2 regions of the Bacillus halotolerans genome follow, and region 2 is predicted to be linked to the other one. Evidence: riboswitches for the same ligand, from Rfam matches in the RefSeq annotation. Region 2 holds a riboswitch; the other holds the start of a gene.
The links. A riboswitch is a leader RNA that binds a small molecule or an ion and turns the genes downstream of it on or off. The one in region 2 is predicted to bind S-adenosylmethionine.
Positions count from the first base shown of each region.

Region 1 (15,818 bases), 800 kb from region 2:
TTCTAACATTAAGCTTATAAGCTGGCTTGCACATGCCCGCTTAACCCCGAGTAACTCTGCTACCACTATACACTTATGGTATGCTGGATAAGGGAAACATCATTTCATATACCATTAGACATATTACGGATTGCTCAATTTTCATATAACTGTTGGAAACGGTTTTTCCGTCTGCGATAATTAAATAAGAGGTGAAATCAATGAATGGTATAGAGTTTTTAGAGTCCGTGTCTCAATTGGGACAAATAATTTTATTATTCTCCGGCTACGCCCTTTACTGGAGATTAGGTAAAACAAAAAAAGAACGAAAACTTACAAAATCCGAAACTTTTCTTAGATTCTTTGTAATGTTCGGGATATTTGCATGGGCACTTTCGTTTCTTGCTTTGCACTTGTGGTAACAATCTTCTGTCGATATTTGACTTATTATGTCTAATTTGCTTAATTCTAAATAAAATTCCCTTTTTATTGAAAAATTGTATGTTACTATTGAATTGCTTTACCATTTCAAAAAAGGGGGAGTTCACACATGTTGAAAAGATTGTTTTTTCTGGCGTCGATTTTCTTTCTTGCTATTGCCACAATAGCACCAGCAGCTTCAGCAACACAATTGAATCCGGAGGACGGTTTAGATGGCTTAACTGAAGGACAAATTGAAAAATCTGTTGCAGAAGTTGAGTACATCTTTACTAAAATTTTAGTTTTTGACAAAGAGACGGGATATACAGTCAATGAGGACGAGCTTGAAAAAGCTCCTTATCCACCAGCTCAAAAAGAGGGCATGATTGCTTTCGCTAATTATATGAATAAGGAATATAATTATACCGATGTCAAAATTAATAGTGTTCAAGGATGTTTAGAAGATGCACTTAACTTAAGTAAAGGTGCTTTGAATCAAGTTCAAAAAGCCATTCAAAACGGAGATTGGTTGACTGTTGTAGGATTTCTAGGAACTATAGGTTTAGCAGTTTCCCCACCAGCAGTATTTGCATTCTTCCTACTCTGTGGTGCTCCAGTGGCAAAGATTGCTCCACAAGAAAATTGATAAATGAATTTTAACCCCCTTCTACAACAGAAGGGGGTTAATTTTTTATAATTTCGCTTCAAGTTTCGCTTTAGTCTTAGGTCCATAAATACCGTCAGCTTTTAACCATTCATCAGTTGGAACCGTTTAACCGCGTTTGCGGTTTTTGATCCGTAATATCTTTATTTCATTCGATTCGTTTTTGTCTGTTTATCACATAAATAAAAGCCCTCTATTTAAAGGGCTTTCTAGATTGATGATGCTTATGTTTGAAGACGATCCGATGTAATTTGAAATGAATTTTAAGTTTGACTTTCTGTTAAGCTGGATCCAAACCCACATAGAAAACGAATGACACCCCTAGGATAAGACATACCTTCTTTTTAAAAGTCAATACTGGCATTCTCCCCTTTGAATTTGCGTTTGAGCAATCATTTTCTGATGATAAACATAGAATATTTCAAATTCTTTAGAGTTTGCGTAAGCAGCTGCGTTCTCACAGGCAACGTCTTCTACATACGAATAGTTTTTGTTTCTTTCTAAGTATTCTATTGTTTTATTAACCCCTTGTTGGTCATCTGCATCGACATAAAGTGCTTTTAAGTTACCCTGTAATTTCGTGAAGAGCTCCTCGCCTTGATAAATAGCTGCGGAAAAGCCTATATCAATTTTTTCATTAAAAATAAGAATGATCTTGCACTTGTCGGGATTGCCCAAGACTTCGATAATACGTATAACGCCAAAAATACTCCTCTACTTAAAAGTACTATTGAAGATGAAAAAGAGAGTGTTCTGAAGAAATCTGTCAATTCAAATGGTATTAATAAGAAAACGATAAAGCACCACGTATACCATGAGGAATAAACAGAAAAAACAAAGCTGTCGGTTATCATCATGAGAGTATGATGAGTGGTAGCAGAATAAGTCCAGGAACAGAAGAAGTACCTGATATAAATGGGGTATATAGAGCTAAGGTAGAAGTAAAAGGAGTAAAAAAAGTATGGGATAGAGTAAAAGTTTACAATACAATTTCTGAAGCTTACAAAAACAAAAAACAAATACGAGATAATAAGTATATCGGCAAAACTTCATCAGGAATTGATGTGGAGATGTACCTTAATAAGGATGGCTCAATAGCAAATGCATATCCTTTATATAAAAAACCAAAGGAATGATTGATTATGGAATATTCATTTGAATTTAAAAGAGACCCTTTAGGATACTTAAGAATAGTTCTTCCTACAGAACTAGAATACTTTTCTGATTTCATTGAAGACATTGTTTCGGTGAATGAAGCTGATGAATACTTAAAAATTATTCAAGAAGTATTGGATGGCACGTCTGAAGGATATGAGATTCAATTAAACACCACCATTGCATATATAAAAAAAGATAAAACAGTAGTAGAACACCTATATACAGAAAGTGAAAACGACAAAAGTTCCATGGAAACAGAAAAACTTAAAAACCTTATGCTTGTTTGGAGAGACAAGATCCCGGAAAGGTATAAGAGCGTTGATTGAGGCTTTTAATCCTTTAGGCCCCTTGGAAATTCAAGGGACCTTTTTTCACTTCGCCAACAGTTTGCCAACAACTCGCGAATTTGATAAACCAGCTTTATTAAAGCAAAGTAAAAAACCCTTGCTGCGCAAGGGTTTAAGCTATGATTCCGACTGGGCTCGAACCAGCGACCTCTACCCTGTCAAGGTAGCGCTCTCCCAGCTGAGCTACGGAATCATGATATGTATGTGTTGCTGGGTATGTTGTTGTCTTTCTGACAAGTTCTATTATATAACCTTCCCTTCTATTCGTCAACTGCTTTTTCAGAAAAACTTTTTTCGGACTTGCTGTTATGTTCATCGGCTATTATAATATGTCTTAATTTTCTAACAATAGGGGTGATGGGGTTTTGCATTCTTTGATTTCTTCTGATGATGTATGGGTATTATGGGGATTTATTGCGGTGTGGGCGGCAGTGAGCATCTGGCTGGAGCAGCGGTTTAAGTGGGCTTCCGCTGTGTCAGGGGCTATTATCGCACTGGCAGGTGCAATGGTGTTTACAAATATAGGAGTGCTTCCTGTTGAATCGCCTGTATACGACACCGTATGGTCATATGTAGTGCCGCTTGCGATTCCTCTTTTGCTGTTTCAGATCAATGTGCGGCAGATTTTTAAGGAAAGCAGGCGTTTGCTGTTTATTTTTCTTATAAGCTCCTTAGGGACAGTGGTTGGCAGCATCATCGCTTTTTTTCTATTAAAACAGCATATTCCCTATCTAGATAAGATCGGCGGGATGATCAGTGCCTCCTATATTGGCGGCGGGATTAATTTTGCGGCGATGGCTGCGAAATTTGAGACACCGGGCGAATATGTGTCGGCAACGGTTGTGGCAGATAACTTTATGATGGCGCTGTTGTTTTTTATTTTAATCAGCATTCCCGCACTCAAATGGTTTCGCCGGCATTATGCGATGCCGTTTGAAGATCAGGCAAAAGCGGAAGGAAACAGTGGTAACAGCGCGGAAAGCTATTGGAAGCGGAAAGACATTTCATTAAAGGACATTGCCTTTAACGCTGGAGCTGCTTTTGCTCTTGTTGCGGTAAGCGGTAAGGTTTCCGGCTATTTCAAAATTACGTTCTCTCACCCCCTTTTGACCGGGACGCTTGGCGATCAGTACCTCGTGCTTACGTCTTTATCCGTTCTTATCATCTTTCTGTTCCCTCGTTTTTTTGAAAGGCTCAATGGATCTCAGGAGCTTGGCACCTACTTGATTTATTTGTTTTTTGTGGTGATTGGCATTCCTGCAGATCTCCGGTTAATCATCACAAATGCGCCTCTTATTCTCTTATTTGTCTTTATCATCGCCATCAGCAATTTAGCGGTTTCCTTAGCTGTCGGTAAATTGTTCCGCGTGCGCCTTGAGGAAATTCTGCTTGCCGTAAACGCCACAGTCGGCGGCCCTACGACAGCAGCTGCGATGGCGATTGCCAAAGGATGGCGGGAGCTTGTTGCACCGATTATGCTGGTCGGCACACTCGGCTACTTGATCGGCAATTATGTTGGCACCTTTATGGGAAATTGGTTTTCTTCCTTTTTATAAAAAGGATTTTCACACTTTCCTCAGAATACTATGTAAGAGAAACGGAGAGATCACTGTATGTTAAAAGGACATACCATTTATATAAGACCTTTAGAAACAGAAGATGCTGAAGAGAATCTTCGGCTGCAAAGCGAAAACCGGGCATTTTTTGAACAGTTCTCCATGATTCGCGCAGACGATTACTATACGATTGAAGGGCAGAGAAAAAGGATCGAACAATATCAGCAAAGGCTGGTAAATGACCAAGAGTATCACTTCGGCATCTTCACAAATAAAGACCATACATTAATCGGGACGGTTTCCCTTTTCCAAATCATCCGCGGAGCGCTGCAATGCGCGTTTATTGGATACTTTTTAGATAAAGCCCATAACGGAAAGGGCCTTATGACAGAGGCGGTCAGACTGATTGTTGATTATGCGTTTCACGATTTGAAACTGCATCGCATTGAAGCCGGTGTCATGCCTCGCAATCTGGGGTCCATGCGCGTATTAGAAAAAGCGGGATTTCATAAAGAGGGTATTGCCCGAAAAAACGTGAAAATCAATGGAAAATGGGAGGATCATCAAGTACTGGCGATTCTGAATCCTGATGATGAAAAATAAAAAAGAAGCCGGGATATCGCCCGGCTTCTTTTTTAACGCGCAGCTACGGGCGCAATTTCTTTCAGCGCTTGTTCGAAATCACGTTCTAAATCATCTGCATGTTCGACTCCCACACTTAGACGGAGCAGGCCGTCTGTGATGCCGCGTTTTTCACGCTCTTCCTTAGGCATTGCCGCGTGAGACATCGTTGCCGGATAGGACAAAATCGATTCGACGGCGCCAAGGCTCACAGCAAAGACCGGAAGTGATACATTCTCTACTAATTTCTTAACGGCCTTTTTGCTTTCAAGCTCAAAAGAAAGCACAGCACCCGCTCCCATCGACTGACTTTTATGGGTTTGGGCCCCCGGATGATCAGACAGCCCCGGATAATACACGCGTTTCACCGCCGGATGCTTCTGGAAAAATTCCGCAAGCCGCTGCGCTGTTTGGCTCGCTTTTTCTAAACGGACCTGCAATGTTTTTAAGCCGCGCAACACGAGCCAGCAATCTTGCACGCCAAGGACGGCGCCGAACGAGTTTTGCAGCTTATACAGCTGCTTCCCAAGTTCTTCATCCTTGACAGCAGCCAGTCCTGACAGCACATCGCTGTGTCCGCTCAGGAATTTTGTTGCGCTGTGAAGCACGATATCCACGCCGAGATCAAGCGGACGCTGCAGTGCCGGTGTCATGAAAGTATTATCCAGAAAGGTCAGACAGCCGTTTTCTTTTGCAAGCTGGACAACCGCTTTAATATCAGTAATTCCAAGTGTCGGATTTGACGGTGTCTCCATATAAATGACCTTTGTGTTTGGCTGGATATTCCGCGCCACTTCGTTGATATCCGTCATATCAACAAACGTGTGCTCAATGCCAAAACGGGTCAAAACCTCTGTCACCATGCGGAAGGTTCCGCCGTATACATCTTCTGTCACAAGAACGTGATCGCCCTGTGAGAGAAGTAAAAATGCTGTTGAGATCGCAGCCATGCCTGAACTGAAAGCAAACCCTCTCGTTCCGCCTTCCAGTGCGGCAATTGTTTCTTCGAGAGCTGTTCTTGTCGGCGTGCCTGAGCGGCTGTAATCATATGCGCCAAATTCTTCAAATGAAGATTGATGGAAGGTCGATGCGTGCTGGATCGGTACACTGACCGCCCCGGTTGCACCGTCTGTTTTAAATGGATTGTGCACGAGCTGGGTTTCCAGCGTCCAATTGTGATTACTCAAATGAAACAGCTCCCTCTTTGACCTGACATAACGCCTGTTTTAGGTCCTCTTTTAAATCTTCCGCATGTTCAATTCCGACTGAAAAACGCAGCAGACGATTGCAGACACCGTTTGCGATACGGATTTCTTCAGGAATATCCATGTGCGTCTGTGTGGCAGGGTATGTAATAAAGCTCTCCACCCCGCCGAGGCTTTCTGCAAAGCAAATCGTTTTCAGTGCTTTTAGAAATGGATTCACCCACTCTTCTTTTTGCAGACGGAAGGACAGCATGCCTCCTTTTCCCGGGTAAAGCACATCCTTGATTTCTTCTTGCTTCTCTAAAAAGGCCGTAAGCTCTTGCGCGTTCGCCTGATGCTGGCGCATTCTGAGACTGAGCGTCTTCATTCCTCTCATCAAAAGCCATGAGTCAAACGGAGGCAAGACGGCGCCGATGGCGTTTTGATGCTGAAACATTTCTTCTCCAAGCTGTTCATCCTTGACAACAACAAGCCCCGCAAGCAGATCGTTATGCCCGCCTAAATATTTGGTTGCGCTGTGAATGACAATGTCGGCTCCAAGCTCAAGCGGACGCTGCAAAACCGGTGTATAAAATGTGTTGTCAACAATCACCAGAAGATCGTGCTCTTTTGAAATCCGAGCGATCTTTTCAATGTCCGCCTCCTGCATCAGCGGATTTGTCGGTGTTTCCACAAACACCGCTTTTGTATTTGGTGTAATCTTGGAGCGTAAACAGTCCTCATCGCTGAAATCATCATAATAAAAGGTCAAGCCGTATTTTTTCCATTCATTTTCAAACAGACGGTACGTGCCCCCATACAAATCCGATGAAACGATCAGTTCATCCCCGCTTTTAAACAGTGCCATAATCGTTTGAATCGCTGCCATTCCCGAACTGAAGGCAAGCCCTCTCGCTCCGTTTTCTAAACTGGCAATCGCGTCCTCAACAAGCTGGCGTGTCGGGTTTTTTGTCCGAACATAATCAAATCCGGTCGATTCGCCGATCCCTCTGTGGCGGTATGCTGTTGATAAATAAATAGGGGGACTCACTGTTCCCGTTACTTCGTCGCTTCGGTTTCCGATTTGGGCTAATTTCGTTTCAACGTGCTGTGACATATAGCTGACACCTTCCCTTTTCAAAATAAAAACCCCTTCTTCATAAGAAGAAGGGGTTTAACGCTTCTTCTTATCTTCCAAGCATAGTACGCTTGCTGGATTTAGCACCTTGGCGCTTTGCACGTATGCAAAACAAGCCGGTTGCTGAGGTTTCTAAGGGCCAGTCCCTCCACCTCTCACGATAAGAAATATCGATTTCAATTTTCTGATTGTTTTATATTAGCGCAATTTGCAGTTTATTTCAATACTTTTTTCTTCGGGCACCGAACTGTTTAAAGAGAGAAATTTCTAATAATTCATGGTACAATAATTTCAAACGCAAGAAAGTCTAGTGATGTCCTGGAGGAATGTATTATGGCACCGAAAAACGGCACAGTTCAAGAAAAGAAGCTCTTTTCAAAAGAGCTTAACGAGGAAATGACAGTACTCGTTTATCTGCCGTCAAACTACTCCCCTCTTTATAAATATCATCTTATTATCGCGCAGGACGGCCACGATTATTTCAGGCTGGGGAGAATCGGCAGACAAGTGGAGGAATTGCTGTCCAAAAGAGAAATAGACCGATGCATTATTATCGGTGTTCCTTACAAGGATGTAAAAGAACGCAGAAAAACCTATCATCCGGAAGGTTCTAAGTTTTCGGCATATAAACGATTTATTGCCCACGAGCTAGTTCCTTTTGCGGACCATGAATTTCCGACGTACCAAGTCGGCTACGGGCGGACACTGATCGGTGATTCTCTCGGAGCGACCGTTTCTCTTATGACAGCGCTTGATTATCCGAATATGTTTGGTAACATCATCATGCAGTCTCCCTATGTAGATCAACATGTATTAAAAGCCGTGAAACAGTCAGACGACATTAAACACCTCTCTCTTTATCACCAAATCGGAACAAAAGAAACAGACGTCCATACGACAGACGGCAATATTTTGGACTTCACAGAACCGAATCAGGAGCTGAAAAAGCTTTTGGAGGAAAAGCTTTCCGATTATTATTTTGAGCCATTTGACGGAGACCACAAGTGGACATACTGGCAGCCGCTCATTACGCCGGCTCTGAAAAAAATGCTCTAACATACTTTATTTTCAGGAGGGACATACTATGAAATACGGAATTGTTTTATTTCCATCAAAAAAACTGCAAGATCTCGCGAACTCTTACAGAAAGCGCTATGATCCGAGCTATTCCCTGATCCCGCCTCATTTGACGCTGAGATCTTCATTTGAATTTACAGAAGAGGAAGCCGGTGAATTGGTATCACAATTGAGAGAAATCGCTAAAGAATCTCATCCAATTGTTCTCAAAATGACCAAATACAGTTCTTTTGCGCCTGTCAATAATGTCATTTACATTAAAGCAGAACCGACGGAAGAATTAAAAACACTGAATGAAAAACTTTACACCGGTGTATTAGCCGGTAATCAGGAATACAATTTTGTTCCGCATGTGACGGTCGGCCAAAACCTTTCCGACGATGAGCATTCGGATGTATTAGGGCAGTTAAAAATGCAGGAAGTATCTCATGAAGAAATTGTTGACCGTTTTCATCTGCTGTATCAATTGGAAAACGGTTCGTGGACGGTATATGAAACGTTCCTGTTAGGCGGAGGAGAATAAACGATTGGAAGCAGTTATCGCAAAAAATGAAGAACAAATGAAAGATGCATTTTATGTAAGAAAAGAAGTCTTTGTCAAAGAACAAAACGTACCAGCTGAAGAAGAAATTGATGAGCTAGAAAACGAATCAGAGCATATTGTGGTATATGACGGAGATCAGCCGGTCGGCGCCGGAAGATGGCGGCTAAAAAACGGATACGGCAAATTAGAGCGAATTTGTGTCTTAAAAAGCCACCGCTCAGCCGGTGTCGGCGGCATCATTATGAAAGCGCTGGAAAAAGCGGCAGCAGACGGCGGTGCTTCAGGTTTTATGTTAAATGCGCAGACACAAGCAGTGCCATTTTACAAAAAACATGGATATCGGGTGCTGTCTGAAGAGGAATTTCTCGATGCCGGCATTCCCCATTTGCAAATGATTAAGGATTAAACACCATCCGGGTCTTCTGAGATCCGGATTTTTTCGCATATAAAAAACCGCTCTCTCATGTGAACGGTTTTTTATACATATCGATTAATAGATGTGCCTATCCCTTTTTCTCGAAATCTTTTATAAAGAGAGCGCTTACGTTTTGCCTCGTTTACTTTCCTTTCAGCAGCCGTTAGATTCTCCTGCTGCTTTTCAAGTTCCTTGTATACCCGCTGAAATGGGACATAGCTGATCTTCTCTGTTCCGGCATAATCCTGTTTATGGCCTATTGTGCGATTGGCATATTGAGCGTATTGCTGGTTCTGAATTTGACCTGCATATATCATACGATCCCCACCCTTCTGCTGTTCTTTTCCCTTAAACTTACTTTTTGAAACACGTTTCTTTTGATATGATAGTCTTTGTCTGTAATGAACACCTTTTTATTGGGAGGACCCCTTTTTGAAATGCGCCCGACTGAATGATCGAACAATACATTTACATACATATTCGAGAGAACATTATCAATTCCTCTATGAAGAAGGAATAAAAGGGAATTTATTTTGTTCTCATTGCGGAAAGCCTGTTTTGTTAAGGCTCAACATCGCTGAACCGCCTGCATTTATTCACCGGCAGCCTGGTGATTTCCCGGCGTGTGAGGAAGCCTGCGAACCGAAACCGGCGAAAGAAGAGAGAAAAGAAGACTTTCAGGAATCCGGCGTCTTTCGTTTGCCTAAAGGAAAAGCGATATCAGCTGATCCGGCACCCGGTGTCACGGAATGGCAGACTCCAAGACATATTAAACCTGGTACACCTTTTATAAAAAGACCGGAAACACCTGATATGAGCCTTTTTCCGACTGTCGGCTTAAACACAGATCAGCTGAAAGCTGTCACGGAAACGGAAGGCCCTTTATTGGTGCTTGCCGGTGCAGGAAGCGGAAAAACACGTGTGCTGACCGCGCGCGCTGCCCACATGATCGAACACTTAGACATACCGCCGGAACATATGCTGCTTGTCACCTTTACAACAAAAGCCGTCGCGGAAATGAAAGATCGCATGGCGAAGCAGTACGGATTACAGCCGTCAAAAGTCAGAAGACTTGTCACCGGAACATTCCACAGCTTGTTTTATAAAATCCTATATCACTATGATTCTGCCAAATGGAATGGCGAACATTTGCTTAAAATGGAGTGGCAAAAGGAACAATATATGAAAAAAGCACTCTATGAAGAAGGCGTAGATGAGAAAGAGTTCCCTGTCGATCAGGCTTTGCAGCAAATCGGCTTCTGGAAAAACACTTATTTGCCGAATGAACATATTCCTTTAAAGGATGAGTGGGAAAAACAAGTCTACCGCCTATACGAATATTATGAGCGCCAGAAAAAAGAACACCGCCAATTTGATTTTGATGATATGGCGTCAGCCTGCTATGAACTGTTTATAGAACGGCCTGACCTTCTGGAGCAATATCAATCTAGGTTTACGTATATTTTAATCGATGAGTTTCAGGACATTAATCCGGTTCAATATAAAATCATGCAAATGCTGGCGAGTCCGGAACAAAACCTGTGCTGTGTCGGTGACGATGATCAGTCAATCTATGCGTTTCGCGGCAGCAGCCCTTCTTTTATTCTGGATTTTCAAAAGGATTATCCCGGTGCCAAAACAATCTATTTAACAGCGAACTACCGTTCAACACATCCGATCGTTTCCAGTGCTGATATTGTCGTGAAAAAGAACAAAAACAGGTATGCCAAGATGCTGGAAGCCGCACGTGACGACGCGCAGGTCCCTGTGCTGTTTTATCCTTATGACGAAGAAGAAGAAGCGACAATGGTGGTTTCCGATATGAAAGAAAAAATTCAAAACGGCGCAAAACCTGAAGATTTTGCGGTTCTCTACCGGACAAACAGCGCCGGCCGCGCCATTTATGAAAGGCTTCATCAATCATCCATTCCGTATACCGCAGATCGCGGCGTCCAGTCCTTTTACAGCAGAAGGATCGTCCGCCAGATACTCGCATACTTGTACGCAAGCCAAAACGAGGATGATACTGAAGCGATTAAGCACTTGCTGCCTGCCTTATTTCTAAAACAGTCTGCTTTAAACACGCTGAAGGCGCTCTCGATTACCGAGGACTGCTCCATGATCAAAGCGCTGGCCAAATTGCCGGATCTGAAGCCGTTCCAGCTGGATAAAATCAAAAAAATCGTGCCCTTTTTCGCAAGCATCCGCACCATGAAGCCGGTGGAAGCCATTACCTTTGCCGAAGGAAAAATGGGCTTCTCCGAATACTTAAAAAAACGGGGCAACGAAGGAAATAAGCTGGAAAAAGGCTCTGATGACCTGCGTGACGTCAAGGTTGTCGCCAAAAAATTCAAAACCATCCCTGACTTTCTCGCCCATGTCGATCACATGCGGGCTGCTGAAAAAAACAAAACGGATGAAAACGGCGTTCAGCTGATGACCATTCACCGGTCAAAGGGTCTCGAATTCAAAACCGTCTATGTATTAGGCACGGTAGACGGCTCCATCCCGCATGATTTCTCACTAGAAACAGCGAGAAAGGGAGACGAAGCTCCGCTTGAGGAAGAAAGACGCCTTCTGTACGTTGCAATGACACGGGCCAAACAGCATTTATATTTGTCTTGTCCCGCAAACAGGCGCGGCAAAACCGCCCACCGTTCAAGGTTTTTGTATCCTCTTTTGCAGCAAACGAAACAGCCTTTGCCCAAATAAACAGCCCGGCAGTGATACTGCCGGGTTTTTCACTGTAAAAAAGGCCCGCTGCCCAGGCCATCCGCTTATTTATTATCCAGCATTTTAGAAATCGTTCCAAAATCAAGCTTTTCTTTTCCGCTTGTAATGGACTGGACAATCTTATCTTCCATTTCTTTCGGCACGCGTCTGTTTGCCAGCTGCGCCACGCGTTTAATGACGCTGCGGACTGTGTTTTCATCTTTAAAATTGGCGTTTTGGAGTGATCCTGCAAGATTCATGACATCCTGCATGTTCACGCCTGTTTTCTTTTCAATGTTCTTAAAAAATTGATTATCCATGATACGCCTCCTTTTGGCGGAGTAATACAGTATTGTATGAACGCTTTACGCATAATGTGATGGTTCACAATCAAAAAATAAGGTACTGATTTAAAAAGCAGCAAAGGGTACACAATGTAAGGAAGAAGCACGGAAATCATCCGCACTTCCTCCTTCATTCATTTCTTAGTAGTTAAAAAAAGATGCACCTACGATGATGAGAAGAATGAACAGTACGACCACAAGAACGAATGTTGAACCGTAACCGCCGCCTGAATATCCTCCAGCATAACCGCCGCCGTAGCAGCAGCCTCCGTAACCAAATCCCATAACTAAGCACCTCCTTTACTCTCTATACACTATGTGAGACATCATGATCGGCTTGGATATACGCATAGGGCGTTTGCGGATTTATGATGGATCATGCTGAGCCTGCCGTTTTTTCAGTAAGTCTTCCGTCTTTTCAGCCAATTCTTCAATTTCTTGTTCAAACGACAGGCCGGCTTCGTCAAATAAAGCCAGTTCCTTTTCAATATGTTTGATCGTCTTGTCATGTTTGTTTTGCTTTTGATCGTGCGGTCCATACCTGCCCTCTATGAATTTTTCAAACTCGTTCATGAGATCCCCTCCCTCTCATGACATATGCTGAGCGAATCAACATTGTTAAAAAAACAAAAAACCGGACATCTCCGGTCTCTTGTCAGTGTCAGGCTATTGAGGTTTTTTCTTTTTATTGCCGCACCCGCAGCCTTTCTTTTTGATCTTTTTTGTTTGATACGATGAATCTGTATATGGAGTTTTTTGGGAAGGTTTGTTAAATTGATTCACTTTGATCCCTTCCTTTCCTTATGTCATATATGCTATTTTATGCGATTACTGACGGAAAGTTGCTGATGGGAATGCCTCATTCCTGCAGCCATTTTGATACAAGGGTTTCAATAATACCGGCCAGCCCTGCGATCGCCAGCAGCAAAACCAGCCACTGGGCCGCCTCTGGAATAAAGGCCTGGCATAAAATCAAAAAGCCGGCGCACCACACGCCTGTGCACCAATAGCAGCTCAGCAATTCACCGATAAACGCCCTCACACCCGTTCCCTTTATGACAATATACGTTTCAATGTTCCCGTCCGCATCCTTTTCCTCCTTCTCTTCATGAAAAAGGCTGCGAAGCGGCGCCATAATCGTATCAAACACGAAAAGACGCGCGAGCCGGAAGACCGCAAGCGAAAGAAGGAAAAGAGACAGCCAATTGATAACCACTGGTTCACTCCTTTCATCATCCCCTTCACATATATGCAGAAACCCTAGCTTTCATGAATTTGTATCTTGTCCTGTTGAAAATTGGTTATTTTTCTTATTCCGCTCTGCACCTCTTCTGCATTATATACAGTATGGATAAGAAAGGAGTGAAGGTTATGTCATTTGAAGAAAAAGTTGAATCCCTGCATCCTGAAATATTTGAGCAATTATCTAGCGAATTCGAGCAGCAGATCGAAGTCATTGATTGCGAAAATATCACAATAGATACGTCACATATAACAGCTGCCCTTTCTATACAAGCCTTGGTCACAACAATGATTATCCTGGCAACACAGCTCGTCATCGCCGACGAGAACTTAGCTGACGCAGTCGCAAGCGAAATACTCATCCTCGATAACTCCCAAATCAAAAAAAGAACCATCATTAAAATTATCAACAGCCGAAACATCAAAATTACTTTATCTGCCGACGAAATAATAACCTTTGTACAAATTTTGCTTCAGGTGCTAAACAGCATTCTCAATGAACTTGACGTCCTTTAACCCTTTCTTTTCATAAACTTAAAAGTCGAGGTGAAAACAAATGTCAGATAACGATAAATTCAAAGAAGAGCTTGCAAAGCTGCCGGAAGCTGACCCAATGACGAAAATGCTTGTTCAAAATATCTTTCTTAAACACGGCGTCACGAAAGACAAAATGAAAAAAGTATCAGATGAAGAAAAAGAAATGCTCTTGAATCTGGTAAAAGACTTGCAGGCTAAATCAGCTGCATTAGTTGAAAATCAAAAGAAGAAAAAAGAAGAAGCAGCCGCGCAAGAGAAAAAGAACGAAAAACCGCTAAGCCGCAGAGAGCAATTAATTGAACAGCTCAGACAAAGACGGCAAAACAATAACAATTCAAACCAATCATAAAAAATAGGGTTCTTCATCAGGATATATGCCTCAGTCAAAGTAAGAGGCTCGCTCATTTAATAACAGTAAAAGAAAAGGAGGAATAGATATGGAAAGCAGACCATACTCTTGGGTTGCACTTGATCCTGACTGTGACCATCCGTTAGACGAAAAAGAAAAAGATAAAAAAGAAGAAAGAAAATGTCATTGCGATGTTTGCTGTAATGGCAATGGATTCGGCGACGACAATGCTTTTATCAATCAAGATCTGGCTCAGGCAAATCTTAACAAACAAGTCTCCGATGAGACAATTATTATCAGAGACTCTTGTGACATCAACGTTACATCAACAGACGTTCAAGCCGTTACATCAGTTGTAACTGCAATTAATGCCGCTGTCGTAACAGCAACTCTCACATCCATTGCAGATGGTGTAATCGCTGAATTAGTCGCACAAGATTTACTGCAGCTGACAGCTAACAAGCAAGTAAACCGCCAAAAACTTCTCATCGAATGCTCCCGGGGCGTAAACGTCTCAACAGTAGATGTCGATATTGCAACACTTGTCTCTACAGCAACAAACACTCTCATTGCCATCCTAGTTATCACACTCGTCCTCTAGGACCTAAAAGCAGAGCTAAAACGCTCTGCTTTTTCTTATTTTCCCAGCATATGATGAATATATAGACGTTCACCCACACCAAGTGAGGCACGAGTACATATGTTGTTAAGGACTAAAGTCAAATACCCTATAAAGAAGGAGCTGAAATCAATGAGCTGCGGAAAAACCCATGGCCGGCATGAGAACTGTGTATGCGATGCAGTGGAAAAGATTTTAGCAGAGCAGGAGGCAGTTGAAGAACAGTGTCCGACTGGCTGCTATACCAACCTTTTAAACCCTACGATTGCTGGAAAAGACACAATTCCGTTTCTCGTTTTTGATAAAAAAGGCGGATTGTTCTCCACATTCGGAAACGTGGGGGGATTTGTGGATGATATGCAATGCTTTGAATCCATTTTCTTCCGCGTTGAAAAATTATGCGATTGCTGTGCAACACTTTCTATTTTACGCCCGGTCGATGTCAAAGGCGATACCTTAAGTGTTTGCCACCCTTGCGACCCGGATTTCTTCGGGCTAGAAAAAACAGATTTTTGCATCGAAGTGGACCTCGGATGCTTCTGTGCGATTCAATGCCTGTCACCAGAGTTAGTTGACAGAACTTCGCCTCATAAAGATAAAAAGCATCATCACAATGGATAAACACTTGTAAAGAGGAATCCCCTTCCAAGCTCTATTACAGGTGCAAATTATTCAGCTGCTTCGAAAGTGAGGCAGCTGACTCTCCATCATTTCGCCAGTCTCAAAATTACAAGGCAGGAGGGATAATATGAGCCAGAAAACATCAAGCTGCGTGCGTGAAGCGGTAGAACAAATTGAAGATCTGCAAAACGCGGTTGAGGAGGATTGCCCGACCGGCTGCCACTCCAAGCTTTTGTCTGTAAGCCATTCATTAGGCAATACAGTGCCTTTTGCAATATTTACATCAAAATC
Region 1 is NZ_CP029364.1:724,283-740,100, forward strand. It holds gene DIC78_RS21735 (hypothetical protein) at 201-401, shown strand; gene DIC78_RS03575 (hypothetical protein) at 530-1,045, shown strand; partial or broken gene DIC78_RS21740 (peptidoglycan-binding domain-containing protein) at 1,091-1,200, opposite strand; partial or broken gene DIC78_RS03585 (aspartate phosphatase) at 1,415-1,684, opposite strand; gene DIC78_RS22120 (EndoU domain-containing protein) at 1,930-2,199, shown strand; gene DIC78_RS03595 (tRNA-Val4) at 2,206-2,547, shown strand; tRNA gene DIC78_RS03600 (tRNA-Val) at 2,689-2,761, opposite strand; gene DIC78_RS03605 (DUF819 family protein) at 2,934-4,124, shown strand; gene DIC78_RS03610 (GNAT family N-acetyltransferase) at 4,182-4,727, shown strand; gene metC (cystathionine beta-lyase) at 4,760-5,932, opposite strand; gene metI (cystathionine gamma-synthase/O-acetylhomoserine thiolyase) at 5,925-7,046, opposite strand; SAM riboswitch class I at 7,114-7,234, opposite strand; gene DIC78_RS03625 (esterase family protein) at 7,401-8,123, shown strand; gene DIC78_RS03630 (YjcG family protein) at 8,152-8,667, shown strand; gene DIC78_RS03635 (GNAT family N-acetyltransferase) at 8,672-9,094, shown strand; gene DIC78_RS03640 (hypothetical protein) at 9,166-9,420, opposite strand; gene DIC78_RS03645 (ATP-dependent helicase) at 9,536-11,815, shown strand; gene spoVIF (sporulation-specific transcription regulator SpoVIF) at 11,881-12,135, opposite strand; gene DIC78_RS03655 (YjcZ family sporulation protein) at 12,301-12,444, opposite strand; gene DIC78_RS03660 (hypothetical protein) at 12,526-12,732, opposite strand; gene DIC78_RS03665 (DUF1360 domain-containing protein) at 13,019-13,375, opposite strand; gene cotV (spore coat protein CotV) at 13,531-13,917, shown strand; gene cotW (spore coat protein CotW) at 13,958-14,287, shown strand; gene cotX (spore coat protein CotX) at 14,376-14,888, shown strand; gene cotY (spore coat protein CotY) at 15,039-15,527, shown strand; gene cotZ (spore coat protein CotZ) at 15,655-15,818, shown strand, end outside.
Region 1: linked by a shared signal. The riboswitch ahead of metI (cystathionine gamma-synthase/O-acetylhomoserine thiolyase) and the one ahead of DIC78_RS21355 (2-hydroxyacid dehydrogenase) in region 2 are both predicted to bind S-adenosylmethionine.

Region 2 (15,818 bases):
ACCGCTTTGCCCCAAACCCGCCACTCGATCATGTGCTTTTGAAACATCATCCATGAGAGTTTAAAAAGCGATATAAGTGCAGAAGCGATCGCCCAAACTATTTATTGAGCGGACTCCTAATGATAAAGTCCCGTCCAGACAATCATCTGCGCGGCACTCTGTAACTGAAACCATTGCTGAAAAAAAATCATAAAAAGCGCCCTGTTTCAGGGCGCTTTTCATCAGGATGCATATTGAGGGGAAGTCTCTTTCTGTACTTCTTTTTCTTCAGGTAGCTTAATACATTTCGTCATGACTGCACTCGCAAGATAAAGCACCGCAAAAATCCAGACAACGCCTTGTGCACCAATGAGTCCGATGAACATCCAAGCTAAAGCAGGTCCGACAAATGCCGATAAGCCGGCTGCGAGGTTCAAAACGGACATGGCGGCTCCTTTGTCTTTTCCGGCAACTGTCGGCACGATCGCACCAATCGGCACGTAGCCTGCCAGCAAGCCGCCCCAGATAAAGCCGATGATGCTCACAACCGCCATATTCCCGCCTGAAAAAACAGGCGCATAGTATAATAAAACAGTGAAAATGCCGCAGCCGACTCCTCCAAACCAAATGACGGTGTTTTTCCATCCAAATTTATCACCGACAATTCCAAAAATGAGGTTAAATACAATGTTGCCCAGAAAAATCGTTCCCCAAATCTGCAGCCACACATTAGTTGAAATGCCGTGCTGAGCCATGTGCATCGGCAAAAACACAGGGAAACCATATGTGCCGATGCTGTTGATGATTCTAATCATTCCTCCTGTCAGCACCCGCGGATTGGTAACAAGAATGGTAACCCCTTTTAAAAGCTCCTCCGCCGTTTCTGATCTTTTTCTTTTCTTTTTTTCAAACCGGTCTTTATTAATAAACAACGCGAAGACTGCACCGAGGCATACCCAGAAAATAGAACTCCACAGCGTATTTAAATAACCAAACGTTTTAATTGCATAACTTGAATACCAAGCACCGAAAACAAACATGCCCAGACAATACGCAATCCAAAACCAGCCGACAGCTGTGCTGAGCCTGTTCTGCGGTGTTCTGTAGATGACCCATGTCAAGAAGGAATAAGCAAAAAGCGGGTATCCTAAGCCTTTAATAAAGTAAGTCACATACATGACAGGCAGATTTAGCTGTTCAAATCCGAAGACGATAAAAGCCGCTGTACCGATCACATAAAACAACAACCCCATAAACATCGTCCGCTTTACGCCAAATGCTTCCAGACACACACCCGAAAACCATGAAGCGATGGCCAGTGAAATGCCGTATATACTAAAAATCGAAGCGGATTGCTGAACGGTGAGCCCATTTTCAATCAGAAAAGGACTGAGCCATCCTTGTTCAAGACCGTCTCCCATCATAAACAGCACAACCCCTAAAAACCCCCATGCCAGCCGCTTTGGTATACCAATTTTATCTAACATATCTGTATCCTCCTTAGATGCTTATCTCAATTACCGTATTACCTCATTAAAGTAATAAAATGTATAATTCCTCAATTGGCGGCAAATTCCGCCTTATACTAATACCTTGTTTCCCGATGACGGCTCTAACCCTGAAAAGAAGCGTTGGACCTGCTTCCACTCCTCGTATAAAGTCATTTCTATCCGGCAATCCTGCGGTTCTATCACCCGAACACTTCCAGACATTTCTTCGGTCAATCTATAGGCCTCATTGCAAACCACAGCAGCACCAACGACTGATGCATGACTGTACCCTTCTTTGACATAGATTTTTTTCTGAAGAAGATTGGCAATATATTGTGTAAATGCTCTGCTTTGGAATCCGCCTCCGCATCCCCACACATAGTCACGATCAAACGGAGTGATCTCTGTTAAAATGTCAAAGTTCCATTTGATTGAACATGCAATCTCCTGTAAGGCCGCGCGTACAAAATGCGCTCTGCTTAAATGGGCTGAAAGCGGTACATCAAAGAGAAAGCCGCCTTTCGTCAGGGCGTTTTTTTCTGCCGATAAATACGAACCGAGGGAAGATACACATGCATGATCTTCCTTAGCAAGAGCAGCAATCTCTTCTTCCATCACATCGTACTGTTCATTCGGATAGAAAATATCCTTTAGTTTTTGAAAATTCAGACCCGTTACCCCGGGATTTGTCTCCGCAAGCCACTGTCCTTGATCTGTGTGGCAGTTCAGCCAGGCTTTATTTTGTCTGTCCTCATGAATTTCACCAATAATTTTGGTAATCGGTGTTGTCGTACCTGATACTATGACTGCGTCTCCCAGAGCAGCACCAGTGCTTTTGACAGCAAGCTGTGTATCTCCCCCACCCGCTATAACCTTCGCATGATGTGATAGTCCCAATTCTGCCGCATACTCATCTGTTATCGATCCAATGACTGTTCCCGCTCTTACTAGAGGCGGAAGAATAGATGGCGAGAAACCGAATATATTGCACATCTCTTCTGACCATGTATTTTGTTTTACATCAAACAGCAGCGTTTCCGTCGCCTGTGACGGTTCATATGTCAATACTCCGCTCAACTGATACGTCACCCAATCACTGATGCTTGTGAAGCTTGCAGTTTTTTCCCATAAGGAGGGCTGGCGGTGCTTTAAACCATAAAGCTTGAGCGCTGAAAAAAGCGCAGTCGGCAGACGGCCTGTTCGGCTGTATACTTCTTCCCGATTCGGTATGTTTTCCTCCCACTCCCTGCCCCGATTGTCAATGTTGGGCAGACCGAGGAAAGACTCACCATTTTGATCAAACAGCACGATCCCCTGTCTTTGACTTGTTGAAGTGAGACCAATAATTTCAATATGATGAGAACGAGAAATCGCACGTTTAGCCAGATTCATGATTTGATTCCACAGCGCCTGTGGAGAAAAATAGCGGCTGTCCGGGTAAAGCGGCTCGGTCGTATATACAATGTCCTCCCGTTCAACCGTTTGAACGCTTCCCGACACACTTACGACCGCAACTCTTGCATTGCCAGTGCCAATGTCAAATACGAGATAACCTTTTTGTTTCGTCATCCTGATGCCCTCCTTTTTACACCTCTGCTTTAAGATCGTTTTTGTTATATAAAGTCGGAATATTGAGAGTTTTTTCATCCCTCCACTTTTTAAGCGCTTCGTTCAGAATGGTAACGTGATGATCCTCTACTTCAAATGTTGCTCCTGCTAAATGCGGTGTTGCCAGAACATTAGGCAATGAAATAAATTCATAATCCGATTGCTCTGGCGGCTCATGATAAAAAACGTCTAATATCGCACCCCTGATTTTACTTTCTTTCAGTACAGATAAAAGATCCTCTCGGTTTACCACGACAGCTCTTGATGTATTCACGAAAATGGCGCTCTCTTTCATCAAGTCAAAATACGGCCGATCAATGAGGCCAAGCGTATCATCTGTACGCGGCAGATGAACAGAAACGATATCACTATCTGAAAATACCTTCTCCAGAGATACTTTTTCATATTGCGGATAATCGTGCTGTACGTATGGATCGTAATACAAAACCTTGCAGTCAAACGCAGTCAGCAGTTTTGCAATTCTTTGCCCAACCGCTCCGAATCCGACCATACCCACGGTTTTTCCTGTTATTTCATTACCTTTGAATTTGGCATATGCCTGCAAATAATCGCTGTTCCATTTTCCATCCTTTAGCCATTGATTAGAGGTATTCGTGTGCCGGAGAAATGAAATCACATTTCCAATAAACATTTCAGCAACAGCTTGTACGTTGCGCCCAGGTGTATAGAAAACCGGAATGTCTCTGTTTGACGCTGCTGCCACATCAACATTGGAAGGCATTCCCCTGCATACTCCTACAAATGAAAGTTCCGGCATTGATGCAAACACGTTTTCTGTCACCTGATCAAGCTCAGTAATCAAACCCGTCGCATTTGATCCTTTTAATAGCTGAATCAATTCATCTTCCCTGTATGCCCGGCCGTTTTCTTTCCAAGACTGATAAACAACGGAACCGAACAATTCTTCAAGCTCTTTTCGTCCTTCTTCGTTGTACGGTGCTGTAATCAAAACCGTCATGATGCAAAACATCCTTTTCATCGTTATTTTTCACACAAAAAAATCTCTCTCCAAAGATGGAAAGAGATTCATGTATAGGCGCACTCTGCCACAGACAGAAGCCGGTATAAACCTTACTTTCCTATCTTTCAAGCTGACGCTTGCTGGAATTGGCACAATAATGTTGCCGAGGTTTCATAGGGCCAGTCCCTCCACCTCTCTTGATAGAAAATGTTTTGTATGTAATTTTCAGAATTGAGAATACGTTAATCATAAAGAAGACCCAGATTGATGTCAATGTCTTTTTTTCAGAATTGACGTTATCATTCGAAATGTTATAATTCTTACAATATATCTAACTAGGGAGAGGAACTGGGCTATGAAATCGTTCGCCACTCAACAAAACGGCATTTTTAAATCCGTTTGCTCACTGGACTGCCCGGACCAGTGCGGATTGCTGGTACATAAAAAAGACGGGAAAATTGTGAAAGTGCAGGGTGATCCTGATCACCCCGTGACAGCCGGAAATATATGCAACAAAGTACGAAATATGGCTGAGCGCCTCTATGATGAAAAGCGGCTGACGACTCCGCTGAAACGAACAGGTGTGAAGGGCGAGGCAGAGTTTAAACCAATTTCTTGGGAAGAAGCGATTGACACCATCACATCCCGCTGGAAACAGCTGATTGATGAAGAAGGAGCTGAAAGCATACTGCCTTACAGCTTTTACGGCAATATGGGAAAATTAACGGCTGAAGGAATGGACCGCCGCTTTTTTTACCGCTTGGGCTCAAGCCAGCTTGAGCGCACGATTTGCAGCAAAGCCGGATCAGAGGGCTATAAATATACCATGGGTGTGAGTGCTGGAATCGATCCTGAAGAAACGATACATACGAAACTGTTTATCTTTTGGGGAATTAACGCAGTCAGCACAAACATGCATCAAATTACAATCGCTCAAAAAGCACGGAAAAAAGGCGCAAAAATTATTGTGATTGATGTGCATAAAAATCAGACAGGGCGTCTCGCAGACTGGTTTATTCCTATAAAACCCGGTACCGACAGCGCGCTTGCCCTTGGCATCATGCACATTTTATTTAAAGAAAACCTCCACGATGAAGCGTTTCTTTCAGCATATACAGTCGGCTATGAAGAACTGTGCGAGCATGTGAAACAGTATCATCCAGAAAAGGTATCCCTGATCACTGGTATCAGTATCGACGATATCTATCAGCTGGCAAAAATGTATGGTGAAACCTCCCCTTCCTTTATCAGAATCGGAAACGGCCTTCAGCATCACGACAACGGCGGAATGATTGTTAGAACGATTGCCTGTCTACCGGCGATTACCGGTCAATGGATGCATACAGGAGGCGGAGCCATCAAACATAACAGCGGGATTTTAGAATATAACACCACCGCGCTTCAGCGTCCTGATTTACTGAAAGGCCGCACACCGAGATCGTTTAATATGAATCAGCTGGGCAGAGTTCTTCTGGAAACAGACCCTCCTGTTCGCTCCCTCTTTATTTATGGGACGAATCCAGCCGTTGTGACGCCAGAAGCGAACAAAGTCAGACAAGGCCTCCTGCGGGATGACTTGTTCACCGTGGTTCATGATTTGTTTTTAACAGAAACGGCCAAATATGCGGACATTGTACTGCCCGCTGCATCTGCTTTTGAAAATACTGATTTTTACACCTCATACTGGCACCATTACATTCAGCTTCAGCAGCCGGTTATTGAGAAATACGGAGAAAGCAAGTCTAATACCGAGGTATTCCGGTTATTGGCTGAGGCAATGGGATTTACGGATCAGGAGCTCAAAGATTCAGATGAAGACTTAATCCGCCAGGCACTTCACCATCCGGATAATCCTTATTTAGCGGAGATTAGTTATGAATCACTCACTGAACGTTCATTTATGAAGGCGAAGCGTGAAAAGCCGCTGTTTCCGGGTACATTGCCGACTCCGAGCGGAAAAATAGAATTATATTCAGAAAAAATGAAACAAGCCGGTTTCCCGCAGTTACCGACACATACGCCGCTTGCGCCGGATCATGAATTCCCGTTTATGTATGTTCCCGGGCCGAATCATAATTTCTTAAACTCAACGTTTTCCAATAATGCAAAGCACGTCAAACTTGAAAAGACACCGAAACTCTTTATCAACACGATAGATGCCGAAAAACACGGCATCACTGATGGTGAAGCCGTACGGATTTGGAACAGCCGAGGTGAGTGTGAACTAACCGCCGCAGTCGGAGAACAAGTGCTTCCAGGTGTTGTCGTCAGTCAAGGATTATGGGCAGATGAACCAGGCAAAAATCAGCTTGTTAACGCCCTAACCCCCGACCGCTTGGCTGATATGGGCGGAGGCGCCACTTTTTTCTCAGGCCGAGTGCAGATTGAAAAAGCATAGAAACCGTCCAGAGCTTGCTCTGGCGGTTTTTTGTGTGCACAGTCAACAAAAATGAAACCAATGGTATAGATTGACCGTATAACATGACGATTACATAATGGAGGCATACACATGGACGTTTTTTTAGGAATCGGTATTGCATTGGCTGGATATTTTATCGGAGAAGGATTAAAGCATATTAACAACCCAAAAGCTAACGAAAAAAATGACATCATGCTGATTAAAGAACGAGATATTTACTTTTACATCGGGCATTTTTTAGGAATAACCCAATCGGAGGCGAAACTCTTAGCAAAGGATCTCACAGACCTCCCTCATATTGATATTAACGGAAAAAGATATGTGCAAAAACATATCTTAAGAGAATGGGTATTAACATTAGGAGAGAAACAACAAGCGAAAGATTAATGCCAATTTTTACAGGAGAGCGGTTCTTTTAGGCACCGCTCTTTCCTAATCAACTGTCCTCCAGCCTGTAGTGATTCTCTGCAGTATAGATCGGCCTCACTAAAATTTCGCTCCTTGGGTAGTGATAAACCGGTCAAACCATAATTCAAAATTCATATCACCGCGAGTTCCAAAGCTATGATGATGACATCCAAATTGATATTAGAGATAGCGCTCTCAAAATATTATTGATATTCCACCCATACAGCTCCGTTATCAGCGGACCGTACGCAATTTTGTACCCAACGGACGCCTTCTACTCCCGCTTCAATTCCTGGATACCACGTTTGATTCAAGTCTTTCCCCCGCTCCATTGCTGCAGCAAAACGGGAATACAGATTGGACCATGCTTCAAATAACCCCTCCGGATGTCCGCCTCCAATGCGGTCATCTTCTAATGCTTCCTGATAAAGATACTCCATTCCGCGTTCTAAAATTTGTGCCGGTTTTCCTTGTATTTCGAAACGAAGCTGGTTAGGCTGCTCATCCCACCATTCAATGCTCGCTTTAGAGCCGATTACACGTATTTTCTGGCCATGCATAGATCCTGCATTTACACAAGAGGACCAGACTGTGCCGACCGCCCCGTTATCATATTCCATGATCGTATAAGCATTATCCTCTAAAGGCGCTCTGCTTTTGACAAAGCTCTGGCGAGTACATAATAGTTTTTTTATTTTCATACCCGGCAGCATCACTTCAGACAAAAATAATGGATGAGTCCCTAAATCCCCCAATACGTAGCTTGGACCAGCAAATTTTGGATCTACACGCCATTTCGTACTTAGGTTATGACATTCAACAGGATCGGAGTGAAATCCGTGTGCAAATTGCATATTGATAATTCGAATGTCACCCAATTCTCCGTTTGCGATCATCTGACGCGCCTGTTCAATCATTTGATGTCCGGAATAGCCATATGTAATGCCGACAACTCTGTTTTTTTTCTTTGCTAGATCCTCTAGTTCATTTGCTTCTTCGAGTCTAAAACAGAGAGGCTTTTCACATACAACATGTAAACCGGCATTCAGAGCAGCCTTGCAAATTTCATAATGCGTGTTATTTGGTGTCGCGATGGAAACAGCTTCAATACCGTCTTCACGTTTTGCTTCTTCTTCAAACATTTTCCGGTAATCCGAATAGCAGCGATCCGGAGAAATGTGCAGATTTACACCGAACTCTTTTCCCCGTTCCGGAATAATATCAAATGCACCTGCTACCAGCTGAAAGTGATGATCACGCAATGCAGCTGAGCGATGAATATACCCAATCTGACTGCCTCGTCCTCCTCCTACCATTGCCCAGCGAATGGGTCTTTCAAGCTTTTTTTCCCCATTAATCATTTACATTCCCCCTTTAATAGCCAATACTTTTCAAATAAGCAATACTTTGACTGACATCTCTTAAACTAGTATCGGAATTTCTCGGATCACGTTCTTGCTCAATCGTAATGTACCCATGATAATTAATTTCTTTCAGCAATTTGTGAATGGAATCATAATTAATAATTCCTTGGCCGATCGGGCACATTACTCCTCTTGCACAAGCATCAAAAAAGCGGATATGCTCGCCCATCACCTGCTGGTATACTCTTAAATCAATATCTTTAAAATGGATATAGTCTAAACGGTCGGCACAATCTCGAAGCCATTGCTCCGGGTCCATCTTTGAATAATACAAATGTCCTGTATCAAGACAAAGACCCGCGACTTCATATGGAATATCCTTTAATAACTGCTGTATTTCATCCTCAAATTCAATATAACCTCCCGCATGTGGATGGATCACGGCACGCACACCATATTGTTTCCAAGCCCGCTCTGCGAGTATCCGAATGTGAGACATCATACGACTCCAATCCGTTTCGGATAAACGTATGGCTTGATCGGGATGCCCCGCCTTGTAATCTCTTTCATCGTGTCCCCAGTCAATCAAGACCAAATAAGGCGGTGTAAAGTGCTGGCTATCTTCATGAAAGGAGGATGGGAGTTTTGTAATAAGAGAACAAATATCGTCTACTTGCCGCAACAAGTGATTCAAATGAGACTCAGTTACTAAATCATCAAAAATCGTTCCGGCAATGATTGTCAAATCGTTTTTAGAAAGCTCTGACTGCACTTGTTCTATGTCCAATGGAATATAGCCGTACGGCCCTAATTCAATCCCTTTGTAACCGGCTTGCGATGCTTCCCGTAACACTCTCTCCCATGGCGGAAGATACGGATTTTTCGGATTATCTACGCCCCAGCAGCAAGGCGCACCAGCAATGTGAATACTCATCCAAAACACCTCTGATTTTTATTATGTCATCGAATAAAGCGCTTTCTAAAAAAGATAATAAATAATGTTTTTATAGACATACAGCCATTAATCTACCCCTTTTCTTACTAGATTAGTTGATCTCTTTAAAACTGTCAGACAGAAAAATAAAGCGCTTTATCATTAATACAATAGAGATCTGATACGTTAAAAATCAGATTCTATTGCCAAAAATCGAAAGCGCTTTATATTTTGTGAACTGATTGTATAATATTCAGTATATTTTGTAAATATGTTTCGAACTTTTATTTTCAAAAAATAATCAACAGTACACAAACATATATTCACATCGACCCGCTTTATTATGAGATTTGAGTCTTTTTTGTAGCACATATAAACAGCAAAACAGCGGATTCAATATCTGCTGCTCACTTTAATTGTTTATATTGACTCTTTTTAAATAACATCACAGTTTCAACGATGATAAGTTGTTGATTTTCGAATAATTAACTTTGGCAAAACTAAAATCTTTTGTTTTTCAACGGCTTTTCCTTCTATTTCTTCAATCAGCAAATCCACGGCCTGAGAACACATCTGTTGAACTGGTACTTCTACCGTTGTTAAAGGAGGATCACTGCTCTTCGATAACAGGGTATTATCGAAGCCAGAGATAGAGAGTTCATCTGGTACTGAGACATGATTTTCGCGCGCCCCGAGAAGCGCAGCAATTGCTAATACATCATTGCAGCAAATGATAGCTGTGGGCGGATTAGGAGAATGTAATAATGAAGCGGAAACACATTGAGCAGATTCCGCGGTGGATTCACTTACAGCAATCAGGTCATCAGGAACACCAAGCCCAGAGTCCTGTAAGGCCTGTTTATAACCGCGAATGCGTTCCCGGCTGCTAGAATTGTCTTCGGCAATAACTGCAATCCTGGAGTGGCCAAGCGCAATGAAATGGGAGGCCAGTTCATATCCTCCCAAAAAATTATCAACGGTAACTGTTGTAAGAGATGAGTACGGCTGAGAATCAGAAAGTAGGATAACAGGGACATTATCGTTAATTAATTCTTGAACCACTTCTTTATTTTTAAAGCCGGCGGCTAAAATAAAACCATCTACACTTTTCTGCCTTAGTAAAGACACATACCTCGCTTCCTTCTCTGTGTTTAAATCAGTACTGCAGATGACGACATTAAATCCATATTCATGTGCTCGATCCTCAACTCTGCGCGCCATCTCAGCAATCAAAGGATTCGCAATATCCGGTAAAAGAAATCCTATCGTTGATGTCCGTTTCCCTGTCAAAGCTGATGCCAGCACACTCGGTTTATAATTTAATTCTTCCATGGCACTCAGGACTTTTTGTTTTGATTTTATCCCAACCGATTGATGATTGATGACTTTAGAAACTGTTGAAATGGATACTCCTGCTTTTTCTGCCACATCATAGATCGTTGTTTTCATTCGTTATGAACCTTCTTTCTTCATGCGAGTTACCAGCTTATTAGAAAGCGCTTTATCATTATTGTATAGATAACTGCGATTAATTCAATAAGACGAACTATGATATTCCTTTTCCATAAAAACAAAAAGCAGGATTGGTAACCCGCTTTTGATAAATTTATTTATTTTCAGATTTTTTCTTATAATCTGTTTTTCTCAACCCATCTATTATTCAGGAAACTGAACATGCCCGGGAACTGTGTACGCCCCAGATGATCCGTTTGCAGGAAGCTTTGGAATCGTGTCTTTTACAACTTTTCCTCGAATGTCAGTGATTCTGACTTTAAGAGAGCCCGTTCCTAAATTGGTGCTGAGGAAATGATTATAGTCCGTTTTCTCCATGTTGATCCACTTTCCGTCTTTGTAGTATTCCATTTTCATAACGGGATACTTGTGATTTCTAACTTGGATTGCCGCCCACCACTGGCTGCTGCCTTCTTTAATCCGGTATGTGAAATTTCCAGTGATTGGCGCTTTGATCACGCGCCATTTGATCTTGATTTTTCCATCTTTCATAGCACCGATTTTGCTGAAGGCATTGGGTGAAAGATCAAGGGCTCCTCGGGCACCCTCAGGATATAGATCGGTAACATAGACGATCGTCTTCCCCTTTGGCCCTTCCACTTCAAGATAAGAGCCGGCAAGAACTGCTTTCACACCGCCGTAATTAAGATCCTTTGGGTTAATTGCCGTAATTTCCATGTCAGATGGGATGGGGTCAAGAAGGAATGCCCCTCCTGAATAGCCTGACCCGGTATAGGTTGCATAGCCTTCGTGCAAATCGTTATAGGCTGCCGAAGCCTGCGGGCAAAAACAAAGAATCATCAACATAACCACGCTAATAATAGCACTGATCTTCTTTTTCATAGACATCCTCCTAATCCATATCGAATGAGAATCATTATCATTGTAATACTCATTCGATATGGATTGAAAGAGGACATAGATTCATAGATTGATTTATGTCTAATTCACTATTCTATATATATCGAAGGGTGCGTTTTATACGACTATCCAATACTTATGTTCAGATGCACATATGAGCCAAAATTCTTGTTTCATTAATATGGATACAATATGGATAGCTATAGTGAGGATCTGAAGTATATCAGCTCAAAAAATTCCCATCCCCGCTTGAAATCGCAAGCGGGAGAATTTCACTTTACCTTTTGCAACTTGGTCAGAGCAGTAAGTATAATACCTAAAATGAGCACAATCGGAAACCAGATAATAATGTAATGAAAATGTGGATCTGCAAAAGCTACAATAACAGCCCCCACACAATATAATATGATGGCCAGCGCCCTTAACACAGCATCTCTTAAGAATGTTTTATTCTGTTTAGAGAAAAACAACCGGCCGGAAAGATCCTCTAAAAGAGAAGCCAATGTTCCGGTCAAAACTGTAGAAGAAATGCCTGCAATCCCCAGTTGTTTAGCTGCTATTGTTTGTATCCCCATGGCAATACTCAAAAGGATAATAAGGATGTACACCGGAACGAAAGCAGCAGATATTGAAAGACAAGCAAAAACAAATAAAATGAACGCTTCAATTGCCAGAGCTTTTGTTACAGCGGATGGCCAAAATGTTTTCTCTGCCTTTCCAACAATGATCGTGGAAACAATCACTCCCACGATAAAGCCGATTAGCGCAGTTAAAGAATGAAAAACAGTGACTTGAAGAGATTTTCCGATTGCTAATCCCAATAAAACGATATTTCCCGTCATATTAGCAGTGAAGACGTGTCCTAGGCTTAAATAACCGATCACATCCACGATTCCCGCTGTTAAACAAAGAAGAGAAAGCAAAGTGTTTCGATATGCTGCAGCAGTCAATGGTGTATCAATCCTTTCGTGTGGTTCCAACTGTAACTCTTTTATTTGCATCAAAAAACATATAAAATCCCGGTTTTGATCAGGAATATAGACTCTATTCTTACTGTTGTCCAACTGTAATAATAATCCATATGTAAATTATTTAAATTTGAAAGGAAGCTGAGTGGCTTTGAAACGATTTTCTTTATTATTTGCCGTATTAAGTTTATTATTGCTTCTCTTGCCTGAAAAAGCTTTAGGCGCCGTCGATTTTCCAAATACCTCGACGAATGGCATTTTAGGATTTGCCGGAAATGCAAAAAATGAAAAAGGAGTCTCTAAAGCCAGCACAACCGGCGGAAAAAACGGCCAGATCGTTTATATCCAAAGTCTAAATGATTTAAAAACCCATCTGAGCGGATCAACACCTAAAATTTTAGTGCTTCAAAATGATTTAATCGCTTCTTCAAAAACAACGGTAACGATTGGTTCAAATAAAACACTTGTAGGTTCTTACGCTAAAAAAACGCTGAAAAATATTTATTTAACAACATCTTCTTCATCCGGAAACGTCATCTTTCAAAATCTGACCTTTGAACACAGCCCGCAGATTAATGGAAATAACGATATACAGCTTTATCTAGATTCAGGCATCAACTATTGGATCGACCATGTTACATTTTCAGGACACAGCTATAGTGCTGGCGGAAGTGACCTGGACAAGCTGTTGTATATCGGTAAATCAGCTGATTATATCACCATCAGCAACTCAAAATTCGCAAATCATAAGTACGGTTTAATTTTAGGATATCCGGATGATTCCCAGCACCAATATGATGGCTATCCGCACATGACCATCGCCAACAACTATTTTGAGAATTTGTATGTAAGAGGCCCGGGGCTGATGAGATATGGCTATTTCCATGTCAAAAACAATTACAGCAACAATTTTAACCAAGCAATTACCATCGCGACAAAAGCAAAAATATACTCTGAATACAATTATTTTGGAAAAGGCAGCGAAAAAGGCGGAATCCTTGATGACAAGGGCACCGGATACTTTAAGGATACAGGAAGCTACCCATCCTTGAACAGGCAATCCTCTCCGTTGACAACGTGGAATCCAGGCTCTAATTACAGCTACCGGGTTCAAACTCCGCAGTACACAAAAGAATTTGTCACAAAATATGCCGGATCACAAAGTACAACATTGGTTTTTGGCTACTGACACAAAGAGGGCTTGCATCATAACGCCAAGCCTCTCTTTATGGCTATGTATTGTTCGTCTGGCTTGTGTCTAAACTTGCTTGTCAAACATATCATTCCTGCACAAGATGAACATGCTTACGGACCAAATATTTTTTTGCCAAAATGTATACTCCATTTTCATTGAATGAACACACGGACCTCTGAATTGCTTTTCTTATTATACAACTAGGTCAATATGGTTTCATCTCAAACAAAAAGAATCCATTTCTAAAATGGATTCTTTTATTTTACTGTACATTCTATCATCTATAAACCAGGCCGCCATCAGTTAAAATAGCTTGACCGGTGATATAATCTGAATCATCTGAAGCTAGAAATGAGACTAAATTGGCCACATCTTCAGGTGTTTGATATCTTTTAAGTGCAATGTCTGAAGAGAATTTCTCAAAAGCTTCTCCTGGTTTTAAATCATCGCTATGTTTAACCATTTCTTCATCAATACGATCCCACATTTTTGTTTTTGCAACACCAGGACAATATGCGTTAACTGTTATTTTATATTTGGCTAACTCTTTAGCAGCTGAATGTGTAAAAGATTTCACTGCGTGCTTCGTTGCGGAATATGTGCCAAGCATTTCAAATGATTCGTGACCTGCTATACTGCATGCGTTAATGATTTTGCCTTTTGTTTCTTGCTTAATGAACTGATCAGCAGCTGCTTGAGTACCAAACACAACGCCATTGACATTAACCTTGAACAATTGATTCAGTTGTTCTTCTGTTATTTCTAAAAATGGCGAAACTGCCTCAATGCCTGCATTGTTTACAAACACATCCAAACGGCCAAATGTATCTGCCGCTGCTTTAACTAAATTGAATTGATCATCACGCTTGGATACATCCCCTTTTACCCCGATAACATGATAGCCTTTTTCTTTGAAGTCTGATACAGTTGCATGCAGCAGTTCTTCGTTAATATCATGCAGAACGACACTAAAACCATCCTTGCACAATCTCTCTGCTATCCCTCTCCCTAATCCGCCTGCGGAACCAGTAACTATTGCTACCTTGGTCATAAATATTCCCCTTTCGCAATGAGGTATAGTGACGATATATTTATTTTAACAAATCAGTGTTTATCCACATAATGTAAACTGCTGTCTCAAAAGAAAGCTTGTGTTATATTAATTAATTCAAGTTGAAATCATCATGTGTAAAGTAATAAAGTTCTTCACTTCAGGATTGATCCCTTAATTGAGATGATCTATAGGACATGTGTAACCAAGCCCTCATTATTGTTAAAGATATGGACACCGGGCTCTTATCCATTTTCTTTAGTATTCATGTGCTGTAATACATTGTATTGGATTTCATTAGACCGGTACCCAATGTTTCATTGCTACGGTCTTACCCATAGATGTAGTTTTCCTTGATTACAATACCTTTGAATTTCGTAAAAGCATAGTGTGTAAATGCCTTTGAGTTTAATTGGTCTTGATTCCAAAGCATGCGTGATGAAGCGTTCTTTAACTGATGAAGAAGATCATCGACCTGGTCAACTTTTTCATCAGTTAACATTCTATTTTCTTAGCAAGCTTAGTAATCATATGTATTGCCGATGCTGCCGTCCTCTTGTTTCCTTTGTAATTCTTTAAGCTGCAAGCTTTTTCTGGCTCCTACTTGGTTTAAATTCTTCAACTGAGATATCATTATTTATAATTGAGATGTATCGTTTAACAAATAGAGTTATCCTAATTTACTTCCTTTTTTATCAGATTCTTAATTTTTAATTTATATTTATGTGGTTTTAAAGAGGAGAAAGTCCCCTCTTTTACACTTGTATTTCTTCATAACATAATCTGTCACATAACTCATAGTTACCGCCAGTTTGATACATGCAACGTTGATAGCATCGTTGTGGATCATAAGAGATTGTTTGGTATTGAGGCACATGATAATTCAGATAGTAAGGTGTTTGTGTATACCAAACTGGATATTGTCTAAACACATCGAACCCTCCATTCGCTCATCTAGTTTACTGTATTGTATTTACCTCACAGCCAAATGTCATTTGTCCATACGAAATTAGGCATTCTTTAAAAGAACCCCCCCTTTATTAGAGC
Region 2 is NZ_CP029364.1:4,082,482-4,098,299, reverse strand. It holds gene DIC78_RS21365 (MFS transporter) at 222-1,466, opposite strand; gene DIC78_RS21360 (FGGY-family carbohydrate kinase) at 1,560-3,038, opposite strand; gene DIC78_RS21355 (2-hydroxyacid dehydrogenase) at 3,055-4,077, opposite strand; SAM riboswitch class I at 4,175-4,266, opposite strand; gene DIC78_RS21350 (molybdopterin oxidoreductase family protein) at 4,415-6,457, shown strand; gene DIC78_RS21345 (hypothetical protein) at 6,569-6,865, shown strand; gene DIC78_RS21335 (Gfo/Idh/MocA family protein) at 7,090-8,247, opposite strand; gene DIC78_RS21330 (sugar phosphate isomerase/epimerase family protein) at 8,261-9,184, opposite strand; gene DIC78_RS21325 (LacI family DNA-binding transcriptional regulator) at 9,638-10,633, opposite strand; gene exlX (expansin ExlX) at 10,841-11,539, opposite strand; gene DIC78_RS21315 (YoaK family protein) at 11,830-12,507, opposite strand; gene DIC78_RS21310 (polysaccharide lyase family 1 protein) at 12,677-13,714, shown strand; gene DIC78_RS21305 (acetoin reductase) at 13,998-14,771, opposite strand.